One region of the Paenibacillus sp. JNUCC32 genome, then DNA from elsewhere that is predicted to be linked to it. Evidence: riboswitches for the same ligand, from Rfam matches in the RefSeq annotation. Region 1 holds a riboswitch; each other region holds the start of a gene.

Region 1 (3,278 bases):
ACGATTGAGCGGCCGGTCTGATAGGGCTTGAGCTTGAATAGGGTTATTGCTTTGCGACTATTTTTAGCGAACATTCTTTTTCTTCGATAGGTTGCTGGTCATTCATTAGGAAACGGGGTATTGGAATATCATGGTCGGTATTTGCCCATTCTACATGAATGGATAGCCGGTTGATGAATTTACAACATAGGAGTGATCAACGCATGAAATTTGATTCCAAGGTTGTCATTGTGACGGGAGGCGCCAGCGGGATTGGCGAAGCGGCAGTCAGACTTTTTGCAAAAGAGGGAGCCAAGGTCGTTATCGCGGATTATTCCGACCAGGGCCAAGCGGTTTCCGACGAATTGAGAGGAGCCGGCTTTGAAGCGCTGTTCGTCAAAACGGATGTAACCCAAGAGCAGGAAGTCGCGAATATGGTGAATCAGACGGTGCAGCATTTTGGTCGTGTCGATGTATTGTTCGCCAATGCAGGCATTGCCCATGATGCTCCTGCCGATCAGTTAACGATGGATAACTGGCAGAGAACGATTGATATTAATCTGACAGGGGTCTTCCTGTGCGATAAGTATGTTATTCAGCAAATGCTGTCCCAAGGAACCGGAGGGGCGATCGTAAACTGCGGCTCGATCCATAGCCATGTCGGAAAAGCAGGGGTAACCGCCTATGCTTCGGCTAAGGGGGGCGTCAAGCTGTTAACCCAGTCGCTCAGCGCAGACTATGCCTCCAAAGGAATCCGAATCAATGCCGTGTGTCCGGGATATATCGATACGCCGCTGATCCAGGGAAGAACGGAAGCGATCACGCAGCACTTGGTCGGCCTTCATCCGATGGGCCGTTTGGGACAGCCGGAAGAAGTGGCCAAAGCCGTGTTGTTCCTCGCCAGTGAAGATGCCTCCTTCATTACGGGCACGAGCCTGCTGGTGGATGGCGGCTATACCGCGGTATGACGAGAAAAGCCCTGATGCTAAGCATCGGGGCTTTTTTTCAAGTCATTCCAGGCGTTGTTATCAAACTTATTTATGGAGTGTTTCAAAATTTTTTTTCGGTCCCGTATTTCATACGGGCAGACTACCTGATCCGGGGCTCATTCATGGCATAAAACATATATGTCATGAACGATTTCCGCATGACCCGTCAAATGCCTGCTATATAGCGGAAAATGGAGCATGGATTCCATGACCAATCCGGTGTATGGACAGCCTTAAATAAGGTGTTCAAAAGGCTCGATATTCTCGTTGCAAAAACGGTATTTTTACTTCTGAATTTCCAGAAAAAGCGGTTAAAGGGGTTTGACTTTTCCTGAGCTTCCCTTTATCATGAACACACGCTTAGTTTCCGGCATACATATTCCGGAAAGCGGGGGAACCAGTTTCACCAGGGGCGAGTCACTTGGAATTCACGAGTGTAGGGTACCATCTTACCCGAGTCCGTCAGCTAACCTCGTCAGCAGTGGATGGGTCTTGCATACATAATGGATGTTCATACAAAAGGCCCTTATTCTCTATAGGGGCCTTTTCTCTATTTTTTGACCCCCTGCTGGCGGAGCTATGTCTAGATCCCCTGTTTGGTGGTCTTTTTGCATTCAATTACAGAGGAGGGGCAACGTCTGCAAATGTGGAATGAATTGAATCGATTATCAGACGGCATTGGGTCAAAGCGTGCAAGGAAGCCGATGAATCATCTTCCCTGAAGCCTCGTCCCATGCACGCGTATCTGAATGTCCATATATCCAAGTTAACACATGTGCTAACACGGATAATTTCGTCATGCCGTTTTTTAAGAAAGTGAAAAGCTATTACGAAAGGTTGTGGAAGGTTTTGAAGAAAGTGGTTGTGCTGGTGTTGTCCGTGATGATGGTGGTATTGCTCGCGGCTTGCGGCGACAAAGGAAGTACGCTGGATCGAGCCATAGAGCAGGGATATATCACCGTAGGGTTTGCGAACGAGAAGCCGTATGCCTACAAAGAAGCCAATGGGGAGCTCACGGGTGAAGCGGTTGAGATTGCCCGCGTTATTCTGGAGCGTCTTGGCATCAAGGAGATGAGAGGGGAGCTAACGGAATTCGGTTCGCTGGTCGCCGGATTGCAGGCCGATCGGTTTGATCTGATCACGGCAGGCATGTTCATTAATCCGGACCGCTGCTCTGCCGTCCTGTTCGCGAATCCGGAGTACAGCATCGGGGAAGCCCTTGCGGTAAAGCAAGGGAATCCGATGGAACTCGGAAGCTATGAGGACATTGCCAAGAATGAGCAGGCCAAGGTGGCTGTCATGACCGGCGCGGTCGAAATCGGCTACATGGAGAAGTCGGGCATTCCTTCGGACCGGATCGTACAGGTCCCTGACCAGGCTTCGGCGATCAGCGCCCTCCAGGCCGATCGGGTGCAGGCGATTACCATGACGGGGCCGTCCCTGCAGGCGATGCTGGATTCAGCCAGCGACGACAGCATCGAACGCGTGGCTGATTTCGAGCAGCCAGTCATCGATGGCGAAAGCGTTCGCGGTTATGGGGCTACGGCTTTCCGCCAAGCGGATACCGAGTTCCAGGAGGCTTATAATGCAGAGCTTGAGAAGATGAAGGAGTCGGGCGAGCTGCTGGAAATTTTGCAAGAGTTCGGGTTCACGGAAGAAGAGCTCCCGGGTGAGATGACGGCCGCTGCGCTCTGCGGGGAATAGCATGCCGAATTCTTGGATCGATTTTCTTCCGACGCTGCTCAAAGGAGCAGAGATCACGATTATCGTCGCGTTCTTTTCAGCCATCCTGGCTATCGTGATGTCCTTTGCAGCCGGATTGTGCCGGCTGTCGAAGCTGTGGATCGTCCGCACGGTGACGGCCGTGTACGTCGAAGTTTTTCGGGGAACCTCCTTGCTGGTGCAGCTCTTCTGGTTGTATTTTGCCCTTCCGTTCATCGGCATCGAGCTTCCGAAAATGCTGGCGGCGATTCTCGCGATCGGACTTAACTTCGGCGCATACGGCTCCGAGATTGTTCGCAGTGCGGTGCTGGCCGTTCCGAAAGGACAGTGGGAAGCTGCCGTGGCGCTTAATATGAGGCCTTGGCAGAGGCTGTGGAACGTTATACTGCCCCAAGCGTCCCTGCGAATGCTTCCCCCGTTCGGGAATCAGCTTGTGGAACTCATCAAATCCACCTCGCTCGTTTATTTCATCACGATGGCGGATTTAACGTATCAGGCGATGGTGCTCCGCAACAATTACATCTCCTGGACGACCGAGATTCTGGTGCTGCTGCTCCTCATGTATTTTGTCATCGCCACGATCGTCTC
Region 2 (3,278 bases), 880 kb from region 1:
TTCGGCAGCCTGTCATGGTGAGGGGGGAGCACATGAAAAGTTATGCAGGCCAAGGGTGGATCAGTGTTAAAGACCAATTATACGTCTCCATTCTGCTGTTCTTGTACCGCATGCTGTGGGGATATTGCCTGTACCGGCTTGTAAAATCGGCAGTCGTCCCCCTGCTGATGCGGTATCCGGATTCTGCCCCTAACGAGCTTAGCCGCCTGTTATTCTTCTACGAGGGCGAGATGAGTCTGTCGTTAAGCGGCACGGTCCATACCTATGGTTGGCTTCTGGCCGCTCTGCTCCTGATCCGGATGGTATGTACCCCGCTCATTCGGGCAGGCATCTTCTATAACCTCCACCAGGAGGCCAAGGGCGAGCGCGGATTATTCTTCTTCACCGGCATGCAGAAGCTATGGAAGCCCGTTACGGTATTTTATCTGATCGAACTTGTTCTTACCTTTGTGCCCGGATACTGGATTCTGCCCAAAATCCTTCCGATTCTGCTGAACGGGATCCATGAGCCGGTTCTGCTGCTTCATGCGCTGCCTCATGCAGCCGGATGGTTTCTGTACGCCTATCTGATTCGCCTGTTATTGCTCTATATGCAATTCGGCCGTACGGACAATTCCGGCATGATCAGCTCCGTTCTTGCGCTCTTCCGCCGACTGGGCACGGCTGTGCTGTTATCCCTTACCGTTGGCGGATCGGCCTGCGTCATTCTTTTGCTCCTAAGCTCGGCATCGCTCTTCTGGGCGGGATTGATTGGCTTGATTATTCAGCAAGCCTCTTATTTTCTGAATGGACTCTTCCAAATTTGGGTAATTTCCGCCCAATACCATTTGTGGCGGGATTCTTCCTCGCAGCATGCCTAATCGTTACATTTCGTTACCATCATATGATAAACAAGCTCGTAAATATGCTGTAATCGGAAGCGACACATTTCTCTCTCGGACTTGATTTTACAAAGAATAGAAGCTCATTTTTCCTCAATATTACATTTTCCGATGGCCAAATTACAAAAAAACCTGATCCCGCATGATGGGGACAGGTTTTTTTGTATAAAAATGAGCTTTCCTCATTTGCCAAATTGTTAATACTCTGCTAAAATAACGAATATGTTAGTAACAACTTTGTCATCTTTACTGTAACTTTTTGCTGGAACTATGTAATTTCGTTAAGCATGTTGGAACGTCAGACGTCTATGAATGGGTTCATCAACATTTTAAGGAGCCGAATTCCCATGATTGGGAAGCGGGGGATCCGTTTTGGGTGAATTGATCTCGCAAGAGAGGGATCATAGGGGACCTTCAACCGAACCCTTAAGCTAACCTCGCAGGCAATGGAAGGAGCTTTTTGTTTTGAAAAAGAAGTTAACGGCCATTTCTCTAGGCCTGGCCCTCGCACTCACATTAGGGACCGGAAGCGCTTTCGCCGATTCCAAATTAAATACTGCAATCAAACCAGCCATTGGTGTCTCTTATAAAACAGGTGGAACCACAACGAATGGTTTTGACTGCTCCGGATTCACCAGCTATATCTACAAGAAACTTGGTCTAAGCCTGCCGCGCACGTCTGGAGCTCAATACAAAGTCGGTACGGCCGTAGCCAAGAGCAAGCTGAAAGCTGGCGATCTCGTGTTTTTCAACACATCCGGCAGAGGTGTATCTCATGTGGGTATTTATGTTGGGGGCGGCAAATTCGCTCATTCCTCATCCTCGCGCGGTGTCATCATCAGTCCGCTGAGCCAGAGCTATTACGCCAATCGATACGTAGGTGCTAAGCGAGTCATGAGTCAGTCTACGTACAAGTCTGTAGCTGTGAACTACAATTAATTATTGGAACTTCATTGATTTATCCTTTACAAGAAGCCCTGGGCGTATGAGATTGTGCCGATCTCATCCAGCGGCTTTTTCTTTTTTCTGCCTCTGTGTATACCTTTATAACGTTTGGGACAACGAAAAAGTTCCCACTTTTCGAGAAAAAAAGAAAATTATTATGCAAATTCTCTTCGCATCCTCAAGTCATTGCATCTTCTACCCTTTATATACCCTCCTCTCCCTTCATTAAACACCCTAATGGAAAAATATTGATTTTATTTTCTGAGGACTACTACGAGCAGCGATACGTAGATGCCGAACGCATCATGAGCAATGATCAGTATGAAAAGTCGACCGGAGAATCTCCCAAGCTTCGATGTCTTATCCTCGTCCTGCCCATACATATCCGTTTGCCCGTCAAAGGAGACCTACTTCTCTTGGACGGGCTTTTTGAATGCGGCTAGAATGTTTGAGAAATGGGGTATAATTTAATTTGTAATTATGACAGGGGGACTTTGCCAATGGATGCAGCACCGATTTCATTTCATACGGTGGTCATGCGTGAAGAGCACGCGAAAGAAATATGCGCCTGGACCTATCCTCCTCCCTATAACATTTACGGTTTTCTTCCCTGGGAGCAGATGAAGGGGCTTGAGATCGAGTTTGGGGATCCGGACATCCGCCGGGAACAGTACATTTCGATTTTGGATGAACGGAAGACGCTATGGGGATTTGCCCAGCTGTTTCCGATGCATGAGGTTACGCGGATCGGGCTGGGCATGCGGCCTGATTGGTGCGGGCGGGGAATGGGTAAACGGTTTATGCAGACGATTGTCCGGGAAGCGAGGCGGAGGCGGCCTGCCGATGAGATCGACCTGGAGGTAATGACCTGGAATGAGCGCGCGATCCGTGCATACGAAAAGGCGGGCTTTCATATCACCGATACGTACGAGCGCCTTACACCGACGGGAAACGCCCTTTTCCACTGCATGGTGTATGAGCCTCCGGCAAATGAGGAATAGTAATCCTTGTCTATATGAAAAAGCACAATTTTGTGTACTTTTTATGAAGGCGCGCGGTATAGTTGCTTTTTTTGTCACAACTGGCTATGCTGTCTATGGATGTTGGTTTATAATGGAGACAAGTGCAAAAGTGCAGTATACATAGAAGGGACGATATGACGATGCAAAAATGGATCATGAGCGGATTGTTCTTCGTCGCATGTGCGTTGGCTATTGCGCTGATGTTTACGCTCCCAGGCAAGGAACAGGTAGCTCAGGAAGAGAAGCCGACTATGCCGGAAGTGACTCTGGATGCTGCCGCAGCCGAAGCCACACTGAAAGCAAGCTGCATCAGCTGTCATGGTGACCAACTTCAAGGCGGCGCTGGACCGGCTTTGAATCAAGTAGGCGGACACATGGATGCGGACGCTATCTTCAACGTTGTAACCAAAGGCCGTAAGGGTATGCCTTC
Region 3 (3,278 bases), 350 kb from region 1:
GCGTAATTCAGCGAGTTCTCCACCACATGCGTGATTCCTGCCACAGGCAGGATGATGACATTCCCCTCAATCGGCTTAACCGGCTCGCAGGTCGTAATCCGGAGCTGGTCCGCTACCGCCTCGTAATGCTTGCGGATCCGGGTGAAAATCCAGATGATCAGCGGCAGGAATATCAGCACGGTCCACACCTGGGCGAATTTCGTAAAGAAGAAGATCATGGTCACGATAAAGCTGATGCATGCGCCGGTGGTGTTAATGATCAGCTTGACGATCCAGCCTTCGGGCTTTTCGCGAATCCATTTCACCATCATCCCCGTCTGGGAGAGGGTAAACGGGATAAACACGCCGACGGCATAGAGCGGAATCAGATGCTCGGTTTTGCCTTCAAAAGCCAGCAGCAGCAGAATGGAGAAAAATCCAAGAATAATGATTCCGTTTGAGTATCCCAGACGGTCGCCGCGGACGGTGAACATTCTAGGAATGAACTTATCCTTCGCCAGATTGACGGCAAGCAGGGGAAAAGCGGAATACCCCGTGTTGGCGGCAAGGATCAGAATTAAGGCCGTTGTCCCTTGTATGAAGTAATAAAGCGCATTTCGCCCGAAGGTATGCTCGGCAATTTGGGAAACGACCGTGACTTGTTCGCTGGGACTGACCCCATAGTAATAAGCCAGGAAAACGATGCCCGAAAATAACAGGGCCAGCAGCGACCCCATCGCCACCAGAGTTTTGGCCGCGTTATTCGGGGCCGGGTCTTTGAAATTCGGAATGGCATTGGAAATCGCCTCCACGCCGGTCAGGGCGGAGCTGCCCGAGGCAAATGCGCGCAGGAGCAGAAACAAGCTCAGCCCGGCTACGGGCGTGCCGATCGGCGTATGAAGCTCCGGAGACGCATGGCCTGTGGCAATGTTGAATATCCCTACCCCGATCAGGATGAATAACGCAAGCACGAACAGGTAAACCGGATAAGCCAGTATGGAGGCCGACTCCGTAACCCCTCTTAAATTCAATACGGTCAAGCATAGAACGAACACGATGGAGATCGGCAGATTATAGGCATGCAATTCCGGAAAAGCCGACGTGATCGCATCCGTCCCGGCCGACACGCTGACCGCAACCGTCAGGATATAGTCCACGAGCAAGGAACCGCCGGCCACCAGCCCCGGGTACATGCCCAAATTCCGTTTGGACACGACATATGCGCCGCCGCCGTGCGGATAGGAGAAAATAATTTGTCTGTACGACAGGATAAGTGCCAGCAACAAGACCAGGACGCCGACGGCAATCGGTATGGAATACCAATAGGCAGCTGCCCCGACGGTCATCAACACAATGAGGATTTGTTCCGGGCCATAGGCCACGGACGATAGTGCATCGGATGACAGGATGGCCAGCGCCTTGGTTTTATTCAGCTTTTGTTCGCCTAATTCCGTCGATTTAAGCGGTCTTCCGATGAGGAAGCGCTTGATTGAGGATAACATGGTTGTTTTTCACCGCCGCTTAAGATTAAGTTCATGGTAGAAGCTCCCTGAACGGACTTCTATCGGTGTTTTTTATATGCTGGACCTAGGAACGGTCACCCTTCCTATGCTGATTTTTGGCAAACAAAAAACACAGGTTAGAACCCTGTGTTTGATCACAAGTTCACAACCCTCCCGATCAACGCTGACGAGGTTAGCTGTCGGATTCGGGCGGTGAGAGTCGCCCTACCTGATTCCATCGCGGCGTACGTACGCGATTGAATCAGGATTCACCCCTTAGTATGGTTGAAGGATCCTATAGGTATCCCTCCATACGGTTGGTTCCCCCGCTTTCCATCAAGGAAATTAAGCGAATGTCATGTGAATATGAAGAATGTTTTCGAAGCTGAATAGTATATTACGCCTGCTCCAATCGTTTGTAAAACATCCTCCAACGATCATTCGAACAGAATTATTTATAAAAAATGACAGATAAGCGCTTACATAAAGACGTGGCTTTGACAGGCTTTTTATTTTGCATGTTTTCTGCGAAAATCACGAGTTTCTATAATATGGAAGGTTAGTCGCGGGGAACATCGGTCACTGGGAGGATGCCATATAAACAAATTCGCCATGCCGGTCTCGGGGGAGGAGACACTGGCATGGCGAATTTTTTTGGGAGTGGTCCATGATTCGGCAAGGAAGAGAAAGGGTCTGGGTTCCTCTTCTTTGCTCTTGATAGGAATATACCCGGGGGGAAGAAAAGTGAATCACCTGATTAGAAAAAAATGTATGACTTTACTGGAACCCCGATTTTCTTTTAAGATAATGGGATATGATGCAGCCGAGCAAAAGGGGGAAGCACGAAATGACTCAAGCGATGATTCATCAGGAAAACGGCGTATTTCCGGCGGTATGTCCGTTGGATTGTCCCGATACATGCGGCCTGCTGCTGCATAAAGAGAACGGAAAAATCGTCAAGGTGACCGGTAATCCGGAGCATCCGATTACGCAGGGAGCCATCTGCAATAAAGTCCGTAATATGGCACACCGGGTGTACCATCCGGAACGAGTGCTCTATCCGCTGCGAAGAGTAGGTCCCAAGGGAGAGGGCGCCTTCGAGCGGATCAGCTGGGACGAAGCCATTCAGGAGATAGCCGGACGCTATAAGGGCTTGATCGAGGAATACGGCTCCGAGAGCATCCTGCCCTACAGCTTCTACGGCAATATGGGGATATTGAGCGTCGACGGCATGGACCGCAGATTCTTCAACAGGCTGGGTGCCAGCCGCCTGAAGCAGTCGATCTGCAATTCCGCGGGCAATGAGGGCTGGAAATCCGTGATGGGGTTTAATGGGGGAACCGTTCCGGAGGACACCGTACGAGCCGACGTCATCCTCGTCTGGGGCGGAAACATCGTCAGCACCAATATGCACCAGATGGTGATTGCAGAGAAAGCACGCAAAGCCGGTGCCAAGGTCGTTGTGATCGATGTCCACAAGAACCAGACGGGGCAATGGGCGGACTGGTTCATTCCGCTGTATCCAGGCACGGATGCGGCGCTGGCCGTCGGCCTCATGCACATCATGTTCCGTGACGGCATGGTAAATGAGGAATTCCTCCGCAAGTATACGATTGGTCATGAAGCCTTGCGCGAGCACGTCAAAGAATACACGCCGGAGCACGTTTCTTCCATTACCGGCATCTCGATCGAGGATATCGAGAAATTGGCCGACCTCTATGGCCGGGCCGATACCTCCTACATCCATATCGGCAACGGTCTTCAGCATCACGACAACGGCGGCTTGACGGTGCGCAG

Evidence for each region. Region 1 has a riboswitch for cyclic di-AMP ahead of ehuB (ectoine/hydroxyectoine ABC transporter substrate-binding protein EhuB). Riboswitches for the same ligand answer to the same signal wherever they lie in the genome.
Region 2: linked by a shared signal. The riboswitch ahead of JNUCC32_RS24615 (C40 family peptidase) and the one ahead of ehuB (ectoine/hydroxyectoine ABC transporter substrate-binding protein EhuB) in region 1 are both predicted to bind cyclic di-AMP.
Region 3: linked by a shared signal. The riboswitch ahead of JNUCC32_RS26975 (APC family permease) and the one ahead of ehuB (ectoine/hydroxyectoine ABC transporter substrate-binding protein EhuB) in region 1 are both predicted to bind cyclic di-AMP.

What each region holds. Positions count from the first base shown of each region.
Region 1 covers NZ_CP062260.1:6,453,274-6,456,551, forward strand. The annotation lists gene JNUCC32_RS28545 (flavin reductase family protein) at 1-21, shown strand, start outside; gene JNUCC32_RS28550 (SDR family NAD(P)-dependent oxidoreductase) at 204-947, shown strand; cyclic di-AMP (ydaO/yuaA leader) riboswitch at 1,316-1,462, shown strand; gene ehuB (ectoine/hydroxyectoine ABC transporter substrate-binding protein EhuB) at 1,818-2,672, shown strand; gene ehuC (ectoine/hydroxyectoine ABC transporter permease subunit EhuC) at 2,674-3,278, shown strand, end outside.
Region 2 covers NZ_CP062260.1:5,575,166-5,578,443, forward strand. The annotation lists gene JNUCC32_RS24605 (M1 family metallopeptidase) at 1-21, shown strand, start outside; gene JNUCC32_RS24610 (hypothetical protein) at 33-860, shown strand; cyclic di-AMP (ydaO/yuaA leader) riboswitch at 1,207-1,342, shown strand; gene JNUCC32_RS24615 (C40 family peptidase) at 1,347-1,820, shown strand; gene JNUCC32_RS24620 (GNAT family N-acetyltransferase) at 2,327-2,827, shown strand; gene JNUCC32_RS24625 (c-type cytochrome) at 2,989-3,278, shown strand, end outside.
Region 3 covers NZ_CP062260.1:6,102,828-6,106,105, forward strand. The annotation lists gene JNUCC32_RS26975 (APC family permease) at 1-1,481, opposite strand, end outside; cyclic di-AMP (ydaO/yuaA leader) riboswitch at 1,648-1,843, opposite strand; gene JNUCC32_RS26980 (molybdopterin-containing oxidoreductase family protein) at 2,329-3,278, shown strand, end outside.